DNA from 2 places in the Plantibacter flavus genome. Region 1 is predicted to be linked to the other one. Evidence: riboswitches for the same ligand, from Rfam matches in the RefSeq annotation. Region 1 holds a riboswitch; the other holds the start of a gene.
What was found. Region 1 has a riboswitch for thiamine pyrophosphate ahead of BWO91_RS20215 (ECF transporter S component). Riboswitches for the same ligand answer to the same signal wherever they lie in the genome.
Positions count from the first base shown of each region.

Region 1 (6,455 bases):
CCGACCGGGTGATGGAGGTGTTCGAGTCGGTCACACCGCTCGTCGAACCCCTGAGCATCGACGAGGCCTTCCTCGACGTCTCCGGCGCGGTCCGGTTGCTCGGGAGCCCGCGGACGATCGCCGCGCTCGTGAAGCAACGGGTCCTCGACGCGACCGGCTTGCCGTGCTCGGTGGGCCTGGCGGCGACGAAGTACGTCGCGAAGCTCGCCTCCGGCCTGTCCAAGCCCGACGGTCTGCTGGTCGTGCCGGCCGACGAGACCCTGGCGTTCCTCCACCCGTTGCCGGTCGGTGCACTGTGGGGCGTCGGTGGTCGGACGGAGGAGCAGCTGACGAACCGGGGCATCCGGACCATCGGTCAGCTCGCCTCCACCCCGCTGTCGATGCTCCAGCGCGCGGTCGGTGAAGCCTCCGGTCGCCGACTCCTCGAGCTCGCGAACGGGATCGATCCGCGCGGCATCGAGCTGGCACGTCGCGAGAAGAGCGTCAGCCACGAGGTGACCTTCCCGACCGACGTCTCCGACCCGACCATCCTCAAGCGCGAACTGCTGAACCTCGCCGGCCTCGTCGCGATCCGACTCCGGAAGGGCGGCTACGCCGGCCGGACGATCAGCATCCGCGTGCGCTATGCGGACTTCAGCGTCGTCACCCGGTCGCGCACCATCGGCGAGGCCACGAACGTGGGCCGGCGGGTGTACGACGAAGCGGCCTCGCTGTTCGACGACCTCGATCGCGGCGGACGCCTCGTGCGCCTCGTGGGGGTGAAGGTCGACCAGCTCGTCCCGGCCGATGAGGCCGGTGCCGGGCTCTGGGACCCGGACGAGGAGTGGCGTGAAGCCGAGCAGACGATCGACCGGGTCGCAAGCCGGTTCGGCGATCTCGCGATCGCCCCCGCCTCCCTCCTCGGCAAGCCGAGGCGTCGCGGACTCGGCAGTCGCGGAGACTCGCAGGGTGCTGGGAGCACGGATCAACCCCTTGGACCGGGAGATGCCGAGCGATAGCCTCGCCGTATGACGAATCTCGTGGAGAAGCTGGCAGAACAGGCGAAGGGGCTCGGCGTGACCGCGGCCTATGGGGAGCAGCAGGACATCGACGGGACGAAGCTCGTGCCCGTCGCGCTGACGTACTACGGCTTCGGCGGCGGCTCCGAGGGCGACGGCGACGACGCCCCGAGCGGCGGTGGCGGCGGTGGCGTCTCCATCCCCGTCGGTGCCTACATCAAGACCGACGAGGGTCTCCGTTTCGACCCGAACCTCATCTCGCTGATCGCCGTCGCGATCCCGTTCATCTGGGTGAGCGGCAAGGCGCTCGCCGGCCTCATCAAGGCTCTCAAGAAGTAGCCCCCTCCGTCCAACCCCTGTCGTGCGACCGCGCACGGCAGGGGTTAGACTCGTGCCACCACGGGAGTCCGGTGAACCGGGCTGAGAGGAAGGTATTCGCCTTCGACCGTCGAACCTGATCTGGATCATGCCAGCGCAGGGAGACCATTTCTCGCTATCCCGTGCTCTTTTCCGTCTACAGGAAGGGCACGTATCGTGTCAGCATCGACTAAGGTATCACCCTCTGAACGCGCTGTGTCGCGGACCTTGCGCTGGAGGGTCGTCGACATCGTCGTGGTCGCCGTACTCGGCGTCGCGACCGGCCTCATCTTCTGGGCGTGGAACACGCTCGGATCACTCTGGTACGCGGGTGCCAGCGCCGTCACGCCCGGTTTCGGCGGGATCGCCGTCGGGATCTGGCTCCTCGGCGGGGTGCTCGGCGGACTCATCATCCGGAAGCCCGGCGCTGCCCTCCTCGTCGAGACCATCGGGGCGATCGTCTCCGCCCTCATCGGCAACGCATGGGGCATCACGACGGTGTACTCCGGGCTCGCTCAGGGCCTCGGTGCCGAGCTGGTGTTCGCGGCGTTCGCGTACAAGCGCTTCGGCCTCGTTCCGGCGATCCTCGCCGGGGCCGGTGCCGGGGCCGGCGCGTGGCTCCTCGAACTCGTCATGTCGGGCAACCTCGAGAAGGGTGTCGAGTTCAACGCGATCTACCTCGGTTCGCTGCTCGTCTCGGGCGCGATCCTCGCCGGTGTCGTCGGCTGGGCACTCGTCAGGGCACTCGCGTCGACCGGAGCGCTCAGTCGGTTCGCGTCGGGGCGGGACGCTCGGCGCGAGGTCTGATTGTGCCGGGAGCGGCTGCGACCGGTCCGGCGCGCGTCGTCGCGCGGGACTGGGGGTGGCGGCATGCCGGTCGGAAGGCCTGGGCGGTGAGCGACCTCGACCTCGTGATCGAACCGGGCGAGCGGGTCCTCCTGCTGGGGGCGTCCGGTGCCGGCAAGTCGACGCTGATCCACGCACTGGCCGGCGTGCTCGGCGGAGCGGACGAGGGGGAGTCCCACGGCTCGCTCCTCGTGGACGGCGTTCCGCCTGAACGAGCGAGGGGTCGCATCGGGCTCGTGCTGCAGGATCCCGACTCGCAGGTGATCCTGTCCAAGGTCGGCGACGACGTCGCCTTCGGCTGCGAGAACCTCGGCATCGAGCGCGAGGAGATCTGGCGCCGCGTCGACGCCTCGCTGGAGGCCGTCGGACTGGACCTGCCGCTGGACCACTCGACCTCGGCGCTGTCCGGCGGTCAGAAACAGCGGCTGGCCCTCGCCGGCGTACTCGCCATGCAGCCCTCGCTCCTCCTGCTCGACGAACCGACCGCGAACCTCGACCCGGCCGGGGTGGCCGAGGTGCGGGACGCCGTCGCTCGGCTGGTCGATGACGGTTCGTCCACCCTGGTCGTCATCGAACACCGCGTCGACGTCTGGCGCGAGCTGATGACCAGGGTCGTCGTGCTCGACGCCGACGGCGGTGTCCTCGCCGACGGGCCACCCGACCTCGTCCTCGACGACGTCGGGCGGCGCCTGGCCGATGCGGGCGTCTGGGTGCCGGGCGTCCCGCTGGGGTTGGCCCCTCGTCCGGTGTCCGGCCCGTCAGCGGCGGTCATCACGACCGACGACCTGGCGATCGGTCGAACGCGGAAGCAGCCGGTGCAGGAGCACCTGGGGCTCGCGGTGCCCGAAGGCGCGGCGACCGTCATCGTCGGCCCCAACGGCGCGGGGAAGTCCACGCTCGCGCTCACGCTGGCGGGACTGCTGCCGGAGATCACGGGGACGGTGACCGCCGCTCCGCAGCTCGCCGGCAGGCTGGGATCCCGGCCGATCCGCTGGAAGTCGACCGAGTTGCTCACGCGCATCGGGACGGTCTTCCAGGATCCCGAGCACCAGTTCGTCTCATCGACCGTGCGGAACGAGCTCGGTGTCGGCCTGCAGGCCCTCCGCTGGTCCCGGACCGCCATCGATGAGCGGGTCTCCGAGATCCTCGATGCGCTCGGTCTCGGTCGTCTCGCCGAGGCGAACCCGTTCAGTCTCTCGGGCGGTCAGAAGCGCCGGTTGTCGGTGGCCACCGTCCTCGCCGCCCGGCCGGCGGTCATGGTCCTCGACGAACCGACGTTCGGGCAGGATCGACGCACGTGGTTGTCACTCGTCCGCCTGCTGCAGCACGAGCTCGAACGCGGCGCGACGATCGTCTCCGTCACGCATGACGCGGGGGTCGTCGAGCATCTGGGCGACCATCGCATCCTCCTCGAACCGCCGGAGCTCCGGAGGCGGGCCGCATGACGAGCCTCACGGCAGCGGAGCGCTCGACGGTGCTGCACCATCGACCGCCGCTCGATCGGGTGAATCCGGTAACAAAGGTGCTGGCCGTCCTGATCCTGTCCGTCCCGTTGCTGCTGACGATCGACTGGGTGAGTGCGAGCACGGCGGTCCTGCTCGAAGTGATGCTGTTCCCGCTCTCCGGCCTGCGGTTCACCGCGTTGCTGAAGCGGGCCCTGCCGGTGCTCGTCTTCGCGCCCATCGGCGGGATCAGCATGCTGTTGTACGCGAAGCCGGGAGGGACGGAGTACCTGTCGCTCGGGTTCGTCCGCGTGACGGACAACTCGATCGAACTGGCGGTCGCCGTGACGATCCGCGTGTTGGCGCTCGGTCTCCCGACGATCCTGCTCTTCGCGCGGGTGGACCCGACCGATCTGGCCGACGGCATGTCCCAGATCGCGAAGCTGCCGTCGAGGTTCGTGCTCGGGATCCTCGCTGGAGCGCGGATGCTCGGACTCTTCATCGACGACTGGCGCAGTCTCGCGCTCGCCCGTCGTGCCCGTGGCTTGGGGGACCGGGGAGTGGTCCGCCGGTTCGCCTCCATGGCCTTCGTCCTGCTGGTGTTCGCAATACGAAGGGGGAGCAAACTCGCGACGGCGATGGAGGCGCGGGGGTTCGGGGCGCCGATCGAACGCACCTGGGCGAGACCGTCCCGCCTGGGCCGGGCCGATCTCGTGGCCGTCCTGGTGACGGTCGTGATCATGGCCCTCGCGCTGTCCACGGCCGTCCTCGCCGGTACGTTCCGGGTCGTGGGTCAGTGAGCGCGGTCCCGCCGGTCCTGCTCGTCGACGGTCGCTCGGGCACGGGGAAGACGACGCTCGCCTCTTCGGTGGCGTCCGCGTTGACCGACAGCACGGTCATCCACATGGACGACCTGTATCCGGGGTGGGAAGGGCTCGAGGAAGGTGCTCGACTCCTCGTCGAGTGGATCGTCAGACCGTTCGCTGAGCGGCGCGCGGGGGAGTGGCGGCGCTGGGACTGGGAACGGTCCGCCCGTGCGGAGGTGCACCTCGTGCCGAGCGACCGTCCACTCATCGTCGAGGGTTGCGGCTCGTCGTCGCGGGCGTCGCGGGTGCTCGCCGACACGGTGCTGTGGCTCGACGCGCCGATGGTGCAGCGCACGGACCGCCTCATCGGGCGCGGTGACGGTGTGGACTGGCTCGCGGGGTGGACCCTCCAGGAGGACGCGTTCATCGAGCGGGAGCGGCCCGACCTCGATGCCGGGCTCCGCATCGAGGCGACCGGCGCGGCGGACCAGGTCTCCGCACTCGTCCTCGACGCCCTCGCTCACGACAGTCGTGGACGTTGGAATCCTTGGTTGCGCGAGTGACGATGAGCGTCCGGGTATCGGTCCCTGAGCTTGTCGAAGGGTCAGGGCTCGGGTTCCGGTCCCTGAGCTTGTCGAAGGGGTGTGCCCCCGGCAGGATTCGAACCTGCGACCAAGAGATGAGAAGGGTCCGCGATGTCGTGTGAGGTGCCCCCGGCAGGATTCGAACCTGCGACCAAGAGATTAGAAGGCTCCTGCTCTATCCCCTGAGCTACGGAGGCGGGCGTCGTCCAGGATACCGCAGCGGTGTCTCAGGCGCCGACGCCGAGGAGGCCGAGGACACCGAAGACGAGCGACAGGGCTGCGAGGACGAGGGCGATGCTGATGAGGATGACGTGCACGCGCAGGAACGTCGTCGCACGTCCCTGATCATCGCGGGCACGCGGGTCGGCGACGATCCGCTTGAGGAAGCGGGGCCAGACGACGACGTTGTAGACACCGTTGACGAGCAGCAGGACGGAGATGGCGATGATCACCGCTCGAGTCTACGGAACCGGCGGCGTCGGTCGTGCTGAGTAGACTCGACCCATGAGCACAGCTGGGGACCGTCTGGTCTGGATCGACTGCGAGATGACCGGACTCGAGCTGGAGGTCGACGAACTCGTCGAGATCGCCGTCGTGATCACCGACTTCGAACTGAACATCCTCGACCCGGGTTACTCCGTCGTGATCAAGCCCGATCAGTCGGCACTCGACAACATGGGTGAGTTCGTGACGAACATGCACCGCACCTCGGGGCTGCTCGAGGAGATCCCGAACGGCGTGAGCGTCGCGGACGCGGAGTTCCAGGTCATCGAGTACATCCAGCGCTTCGTCCCCGACGAGTCGAAGGCTCCGCTGGCAGGGAACACCATCGGGACCGACCGAGGGTTCCTCGCGCGCTACATGCCACGACTCGACGCCCACCTGCACTACCGCAACGTCGACGTCTCCTCGATCAAGGAACTCGCCCGTCGGTGGTACCCGCGTGTCTACTTCAACGCCCCGTCGAAGCACGGCGGTCACCGCGCGCTGGCGGACATCCTCGAGTCGATCCGTGAGCTCGCCTACTACCGCGGAGCGTTGTTCGTCGACCTCCCCGGCCCGTCCTCCGACGACGCGAAGCAGGTTTCGGAAGCGGTCGTGTCACGGTACGCCCCAAACATGTAATAGACTCATCCAGTCGCTTGTGACGCGGTCTCCGCGGAGCAGGTCGCATGGTGGGTATAGCTCAGTTGGCAGAGCGCCTGGTTGTGGTCCAGGAGGTCGCGGGTTCAAGCCCCGTTACTCACCCCATGTCGTACAGAAGCCGGAGGATCCCTCCGGCTTCTGTCGTATCCGGGGAGCGGGCATGTTGGAGCTGGACACCGAGCCGTTCGAAGCCCTCGTGGTGGACGAACTCGACCGCTTACCCGACGAGATGGTCGACGGTCTCGACAACGTCGTCTTCGTCGTCGAGGATCGCCC
Region 1 is NZ_CP019402.1:1,778,811-1,785,265, forward strand. Features, by position in the region: gene dinB (DNA polymerase IV) at 1-998, shown strand, start outside; gene BWO91_RS08375 (hypothetical protein) at 1,008-1,337, shown strand; TPP riboswitch at 1,388-1,496, shown strand; gene BWO91_RS20215 (ECF transporter S component) at 1,572-2,162, shown strand; gene BWO91_RS08385 (ABC transporter ATP-binding protein) at 2,249-3,646, shown strand; gene BWO91_RS08390 (energy-coupling factor transporter transmembrane component T family protein) at 3,643-4,443, shown strand; gene BWO91_RS08395 (hypothetical protein) at 4,440-5,012, shown strand; tRNA gene BWO91_RS08400 (tRNA-Arg) at 5,158-5,230, opposite strand; gene BWO91_RS08405 (SCO4848 family membrane protein) at 5,261-5,485, opposite strand; gene orn (oligoribonuclease) at 5,538-6,158, shown strand; tRNA gene BWO91_RS08415 (tRNA-His) at 6,209-6,284, shown strand; gene BWO91_RS08420 (metallopeptidase family protein) at 6,340-6,455, shown strand, end outside.

Region 2 (6,455 bases), 1.8 Mb from region 1:
CAGCGCCCGACCGGCGACGACCTCCGCCGCACGCACGGTCAGGTCGAACAGCGCTCGCGCCGACGCGGTCTTCTCCCGCAGCTGGACCGCGGTCACCCCGCCGTCGACGGCTCGGCGCACGACGTCGAGGACACCGCGATCCCCGCTGGCCGAGGCGTCCGTGACGAGGTAGGTGGCGATGCCGCGGCGCACGAGCTCGGCGTGCGAACGGGCCGCGAGGACCCGGTCCGCGGTGGTCGAGGCGCTCACGCGATCACCGCCAGGCTGCGGACGGTGTCGGCGTCGAGGAGGTGGAGGCGGTCGAGGAAGGCGGGAGCGAAGGAGCCGGGGCCGCGGCTCTCCGCAGCCGCAAGCTGCGCGGCGACCGTGTACGCGGTGGTCGCCGCGACCGTCGTCAGCAACCGGTCGTCGTCGAGTGAGGCGAAGGCGGCGAGTACGGCACCAAGGGCACAGCCGCCGCCCGTCACGAGGGTGAGCCAGGCGTGCCCGTTCGAGCAGCGGACGATGCGCTCACCGTCGGTGATGACGTCCGTCGGGCCGGAGATCGCGACGACGGCGCCCGAGGTGCGGGCGATCGCGGTGGCCGCCTCGATCGCGCTGTCGACCGAGTCGGTGCTGTCGACCCCGCGACCGCCGGCGCCCAGTCCGGCGAGGGCGATGATCTCGCTGGCGTTGCCGCGGACGATCGTCGGCCGGAGGTCGAGGAGGTCGGCGGCGAGCGCCGTGCGCACCGGTAGGAAGCCGACGGCCACGGGGTCGAGCACCCACGGTGTGCCGGCGTCGTTCGCGGCGGAGGCGGCCTCGACCATCGCCTCGCGCTGCTCCGCCTGCGGCGTCCCGAGATTGAGGAGCACCCCGGAGGCGATGCGGGCGAACGGCCCGGCTTCGGTGGGGATGTCGGTCATCGCCGGGGCGGCGCCGATGGCGAGCAGGACGTTCGCGGTGAAGTTCGTCACCACGGCGTTCGTGATCGATTGGACGAGCGGCGTGTGCTCTCGCAGGCGCTCGAGGAGGTCCCCGGACGCGCTCGCGAACTCGCCGACGGACGAGTCGTCGGTGGACGGGTGGGCGGACTGCTGCGGTGTGCGAACGCTCATTCGCGACATCCCTTCGCTCGGACTAACGAGATCAGGTTCGACGGGTGTGTTCTCAGCCGATCGTCGTGGGATCGGCACCCCGTGTCACTCGCGACCACCCTAGCGGGTCGGCCCGGCTTCCCGTCCAGCGGGCGGGCGAGGATGATGGAGGGATGGACTTCTTCGAGCTGGTCACCATCGTCTTCGAGGTCGCCGGTGTCGGGGCGATGGTCGTGGGCTTCGTGATCGCCGTCACCCTCTCGGCCCGCCTGTGGTGGAGCACGCGCGACGGCGCTCGGGCCTTCCGGATGCTGCGGGAGACGATCGGCTCGGTCATCCTGCTCGGGCTGGAGATCCTCGTGGCCGCAGACCTCGTGAAGACGGTCACGTCGACGCCGTCGCTGACCGACGCGCTCGTCCTCGCGATCATCGTCGTCATCCGCACCCTGCTGAGCTTCTCCCTGCAGATCGAGATCGAGGGCACCCTCCCCTGGAGGCGCCTGGCGACGACCGGCCCGCAGTTGTTCGACCGCGCGGTCAAGCGCGGCGGCGAACGCACCCGACGTCGCGCCGAGGAGCAGGACGCCTCGGCCCAGGATCTCGAACCGTCCGATGCGACGCCGGCACCGACGGTCGCGGCGCAGCCGATCCCCGACGACGAGGACGGCTTCCCGGAGCTCCGCAGTCGCAGCTAGCGCGGCACGGCTAGCGTGCCGCGGAGGCCGCCCAGGTGTCGCGGATGAGGTCGGGCAGCAGGCGCATGTCGTCGAAGACGTGGGTGCCGTCGCCGATGAGCCGCTCGGCGGGCGTCATGCCGCCGGCGTAGGCGTAGACCGTCATGCCGGCCGCACGGGCAGCCAGGACGCCGACGACGCTGTCCTCGACGACCGCGCACCGCTCGGGGGCCGTGTCGAAGTCGGCGGCGGCGTGCAGGAAGAGGTCGGGTGCGGGCTTGCCGACGGCGACGTCGGTCGCGCTGAAGATGCGCCCGTCGAAGCGGTCGTGGATGCCCACCTGCCCGAGGTTGCGGACGACGTCGTGCAGCATCCCGTTCGAGGCGACGCACAGCGGCACCCCGGTCGCAGCGATACCGTCGAGGGCGTCGACGACCCCGTCGACGGCCTCGAGCTCACGTTCGCAGATGCCGCGGAACATGTCGCTCCAGCGCTGGATCCAGTCGGCCTCGAGCGGCTTCCCGAGGCGCTGCTCGACCAGCGTCGCGTACGTCTCGAGTGAGGCGCCGACGAAGAGCTCCCGCACCTCCGCCTCGGTGTAGTCGCCGCCGACCTCGTTGAGGAGCTGCAGGTTCACCCGGACGGAGATGCGTTCCGTGTCGACGAGGGTGCCGTCGCAGTCGAAGATGACGAGGTCCGGATAGTCGACTGGCATGCTCCGAGCCTAAACGACGCCGCCTGCGCTGTGGCCGTGTGCCATCCGGTGGGGGCCTCCGACGATGGTCGGCGCGGTGCTCAGCGGGCCGCGCGGACGCCCTGTCGCTGCCAGGTGACGACCATGCGTCGCGCATACTGGGTCGCCGCGACGAAGTGGCCGAGGAGTCCGAGCAGGATCGCCACGAAGCCGACCCCGCCGAAGACCCGGTACAGCGCCGACGCCGGATCCCCGCCGCCGAGCGCGAGGCCCGTGAGCAGCGCGAAGAAGCCGACGAAGAGGAACACCGTCCGGATCTTGCCGGCGATGCTCACCGGCACCTCCGGCGTCCCGCGGAACGCGACGACGGCGACGAACGCGAGCAGGAGGTCGGGGACGATCATGACCACGAACACCTGCCATGGGATGATCTGCGCGATGGCGAACGACGCGGCGACCACGACCACGGTCAGGCGGTCGGCGACCCCGTCGAGCCAGGTGCCGAGCGCGGAGACCGTGCCCATGCGGCGCGCGATCTGTCCGTCGGCGACGTCGCTCAGGAACACGACCGCACCGACGACGAGCGCGGCCCAGTAGGAGCCGGTGATCACGAGGGCGGCGAAGACCGGTAGGAGGACGATACGTCCCGCCGTGATCGCGTTCGGCAGGTTCTTCCAGTCGTCGTCGGAGAACAGCTGCGTCCGGAGGCGCGCGAGCGGCGTCTTCTCGTGCAGCGTCACCGGGATCATCGCCTCGTCACCGGGGATCGCGGCACCGCGGCGGAATCGGGCGATCGCGGCGATCGTGACCACCACGACGAGCGCGAACAGCAGCACCCAGCCGGTGGCACCGAGGTACTGGCGGACCGTGTCGAGCGTGGCACGGACGAGGGAGCCGACGCCGACGTAGACGGCGGACCAGAGGAGGGAGCCCAGCAGGGATGCCGCGAGGAACGACCGGTAGGGCACGCCGGCGACCCCCGCGGCGGTCGGTGTCAGGCATCGGAGCACGGGCACGAGCCGGGTGAGGAAGACGGCCTGGGCCCCGCGTCGCTCGAGCGCCTCGACCGCGCGGTCCCAGCCGTCGACACCGAGGCGCCGGATGACGGCCGAGTCACGGAGACGACCACCGGAACGACGACCGACGAGGTAGCCGAGCTGGTCCCCGAGCGACCCGCCGAGGGCGACCGCGAGGAACAGCACGAGGGCGCCGGGGGCGGAGTCGAGCATGGCCGAGAGGAGGAGCACCACCGGTTCACCGGGGACGACGAGGCCGAGCCAGAGGCCGGATTCGGCGGTCGTGAACAGGAGCCCGAGGAGCCAGATCAGCGGATCAGGCAGCGCCGTCGCGGCGTCGTTCACCCACCCGATGATGTCCACGGATCCCCGTTCAGCAGTGCGATCCGCACTCCTGGGTGGGGCGCGGCTCGCCCAAGTCTACGGACGAGCCGCGCCCTCCCATCCCCGAGAGGTCGTTCAAACGGTCATTCGCCGGACAGTTCGTCCCGATTCGCGCGTCGACGACGCAGGACGGCCGCGGTGACGACACCGGCGGCGCCGAGCACGAAGAGCGCTCCGGCAGCGACGATCCACGGCATCGCGTCCGCACCGGTCGAGGGCAGGCGACCCGAGTTGCCCGGAACGGCGGGGTCGCTCGGATTCGCCGACGGCACGGGCACGACGGCGTCGGGAACGAGGACGAAGGCCGGCACCGAGACCTCGGAACCGTCTGCGGCGACGACCGCGGTCGCCGTGGTGGCCCCCTCGGCGGTGTAGCCCGCCGGGACCGCCACGGACACCTCGTAGGAGCCGGGCGCGAGTCCGTCGAGGCCATAGGCGCCGTCGGCGTCAGTCGTGATGTCGACCGGGCCGGCCGGGGTCTCGACGGTCACGGTCACGTCCGCGATCGGAGCACCGGCGTCCGTCTCGACCGTTCCGGCGAGGCCGCCGAGCACGGCGTCGGCGACGAGCACGAAGGTGGGCACCGTCTGGACAGCGCCGTCGGTGCCGACGACGACGGTGGCGGTCGTGGCGCCACCCGCGGGCACGGAGTACCCGACCGGGACGGTCAGCGTGACCTCGTAGCTGCCCGGCGCCAGGTCGGCGAGCCCGTAGGACCCCTCGGCCGTCGTCGTCAGGGCGACCGGGCCGCCCGGCGTCGTCACCGTGACCGTCGCGGCGGGCACCGGGGCCCCGGTGTCCGTCCGGACGTCGCCGATGACGGTGCCGAGCCGAGCGAGCTCGAAGTCGACCGCGTCCAGATCGGCGCCGGCGAGCTCCTCCGCCCGGGTTGCGGTTCCGGAGACGACGTACCCCTCGGGGGCGACGACCGAGACCTCGTAGGACCCGGCGGGCAGGAGCGGGAAGCGGTAGGAACCGTCGGCGGCCGTGACGGCGCGCTCGACACCGTTCGGACCGTCGACGCTCACGGTGACGCCGGCCACACCGACCCCGCCGGAGCTGACCACGCCGCCGAGGCTGGGGTTCGCGACGAGCACGAAGTCCTGCTCGGTGATGGGCGTCCCGCTGCCGACCGGCACGGTGAACGACGCCGGTGCGGTCTGGACCGCGTACCCGGACGGTGGCGTGATGACCACCGAGTGGTCGCCGACCGGCACGGTGTCGAAGAGGTAGTTCCCGTCGGTGTCGGTGGTGACGCTGCCGACACCGACGATGGTGACGGTGGCACCGACGATCGGGACGCCGTCCGTGTCGAGCGCGGTCCCCGACACGGCGACGGGCACGATGTCGCGGACGGTGAAGTCCGCGACGGCGTCCGTGTCCGTGAGGTCAACCGCGGCACGTGCAGGACCGACGGCGATCTTGCCGGTCGGCGGGACGAGCTGCACCGTGTAGCCGTCGGTCGCGAAGTAGCCGGCGAAGGTGTACGTGCCGCCACCCGCGGTCGTGGTCGACGCCACCACCCGGCCGTCGCGGTCGATGAGCCGGACGCCGACGCCGTCCAGCGGGCCCGCGGTCTGGTCGGTCACCGTGCCGGTCACATCACGCGCGATCGACGCGAACCACGCCTGGTAGACGGGCGCGCCCGACCGCTGCCGGAACGAGAAGGTGAGGCTGGAGATCGGGGCGGAGGGTTCGAACCACCCTGCCGCGCCGGCGGTGTCCGCAGCGGCGTCGTTGCCGCGGAGTATCTGCGTCGTCGGGTCCCAGGTGGGGACGTCCGTTGCGGATCCGGTGCAGGACGGCTTGCCGACCAGGCCGGGAGCGCAGTAGTTGAAGCCGCCGTTGAACCCGAGCTCGTCAGGGGTGAGCGCCGCGCCGTCGGGACCGATCGCCGTCACGGTGACCTGGTCGGCGTCGATGTCGCCGAGGACGAAGGTCCAGCCGGACGGCGGCGTCGGCGTCGCGAAGGAGTAGGTCGTGGTCGAGGGCGACGCCGCGTTGTTCGCCTTCGGGCGGAGGTTGAGGTAGGGCTGATCCCGGCTGCTGCCGTACTTGGCACCGACGGGGGTCGAGGCCGCCAGCCAGGTCGAGGCGCCGGAGATGACGCCGACGCCACCGCCACCGACCGAGTCGCTCGTCAACGCCGCGGAAAGGGCGGGCTGACCGGCCAGGGTCATGGTGCCCTGGTACGACCCCGATGCACCGGAGAACGTGGGCCACGTCGCCCAGCTCGACGTGGTCGCGGCGGAGGCCGCCGGGACGGCTGCGGTGAGGGCGAGCGCGGAGGCTCCGAGCAGGGCGAGCACAGCGGCTCCGATGCGGCGGGTCATGGGCGCCAGGATAAACGGACACCCGTCGCCTGCGAAACCCCTCTGTCCCGTTTACGGGGGTCGGCTCAAGCCGTGGTAGTCGCCGTGTGTGGCACCAGCGGCCCACGGACGGGCCGCGCAGGATACCTCCGTAGGAGGACGGGGGATCGGGCGCGCGGGCGATTCGGAACGGAGGCGGTCCGAGCAGGCTGGAACCATCAACCGATCAGCTCCGCACACCGCGGAGACAGCTCCGCACACCGCGGAGGAAGGAACCAGTTCATGTCCGCCTCAGCCAC
Region 2 is NZ_CP019402.1:3,564,056-3,570,510, forward strand. Features, by position in the region: gene thiE (thiamine phosphate synthase) at 1-249, opposite strand, end outside; gene thiM (hydroxyethylthiazole kinase) at 246-1,097, opposite strand; TPP riboswitch at 1,089-1,189, opposite strand; gene BWO91_RS16380 (DUF1622 domain-containing protein) at 1,250-1,771, shown strand; gene BWO91_RS16385 (HAD family hydrolase) at 1,782-2,465, opposite strand; gene BWO91_RS16390 (CDP-alcohol phosphatidyltransferase family protein) at 2,546-3,823, opposite strand; gene BWO91_RS16395 (carboxypeptidase regulatory-like domain-containing protein) at 3,928-6,177, opposite strand; gene BWO91_RS16400 (hypothetical protein) at 6,439-6,455, shown strand, end outside.
Region 2: it holds a riboswitch for thiamine pyrophosphate, as region 1 does, so the genes downstream of both, thiM (hydroxyethylthiazole kinase) here and BWO91_RS20215 (ECF transporter S component) in region 1, are expected to answer to the same signal.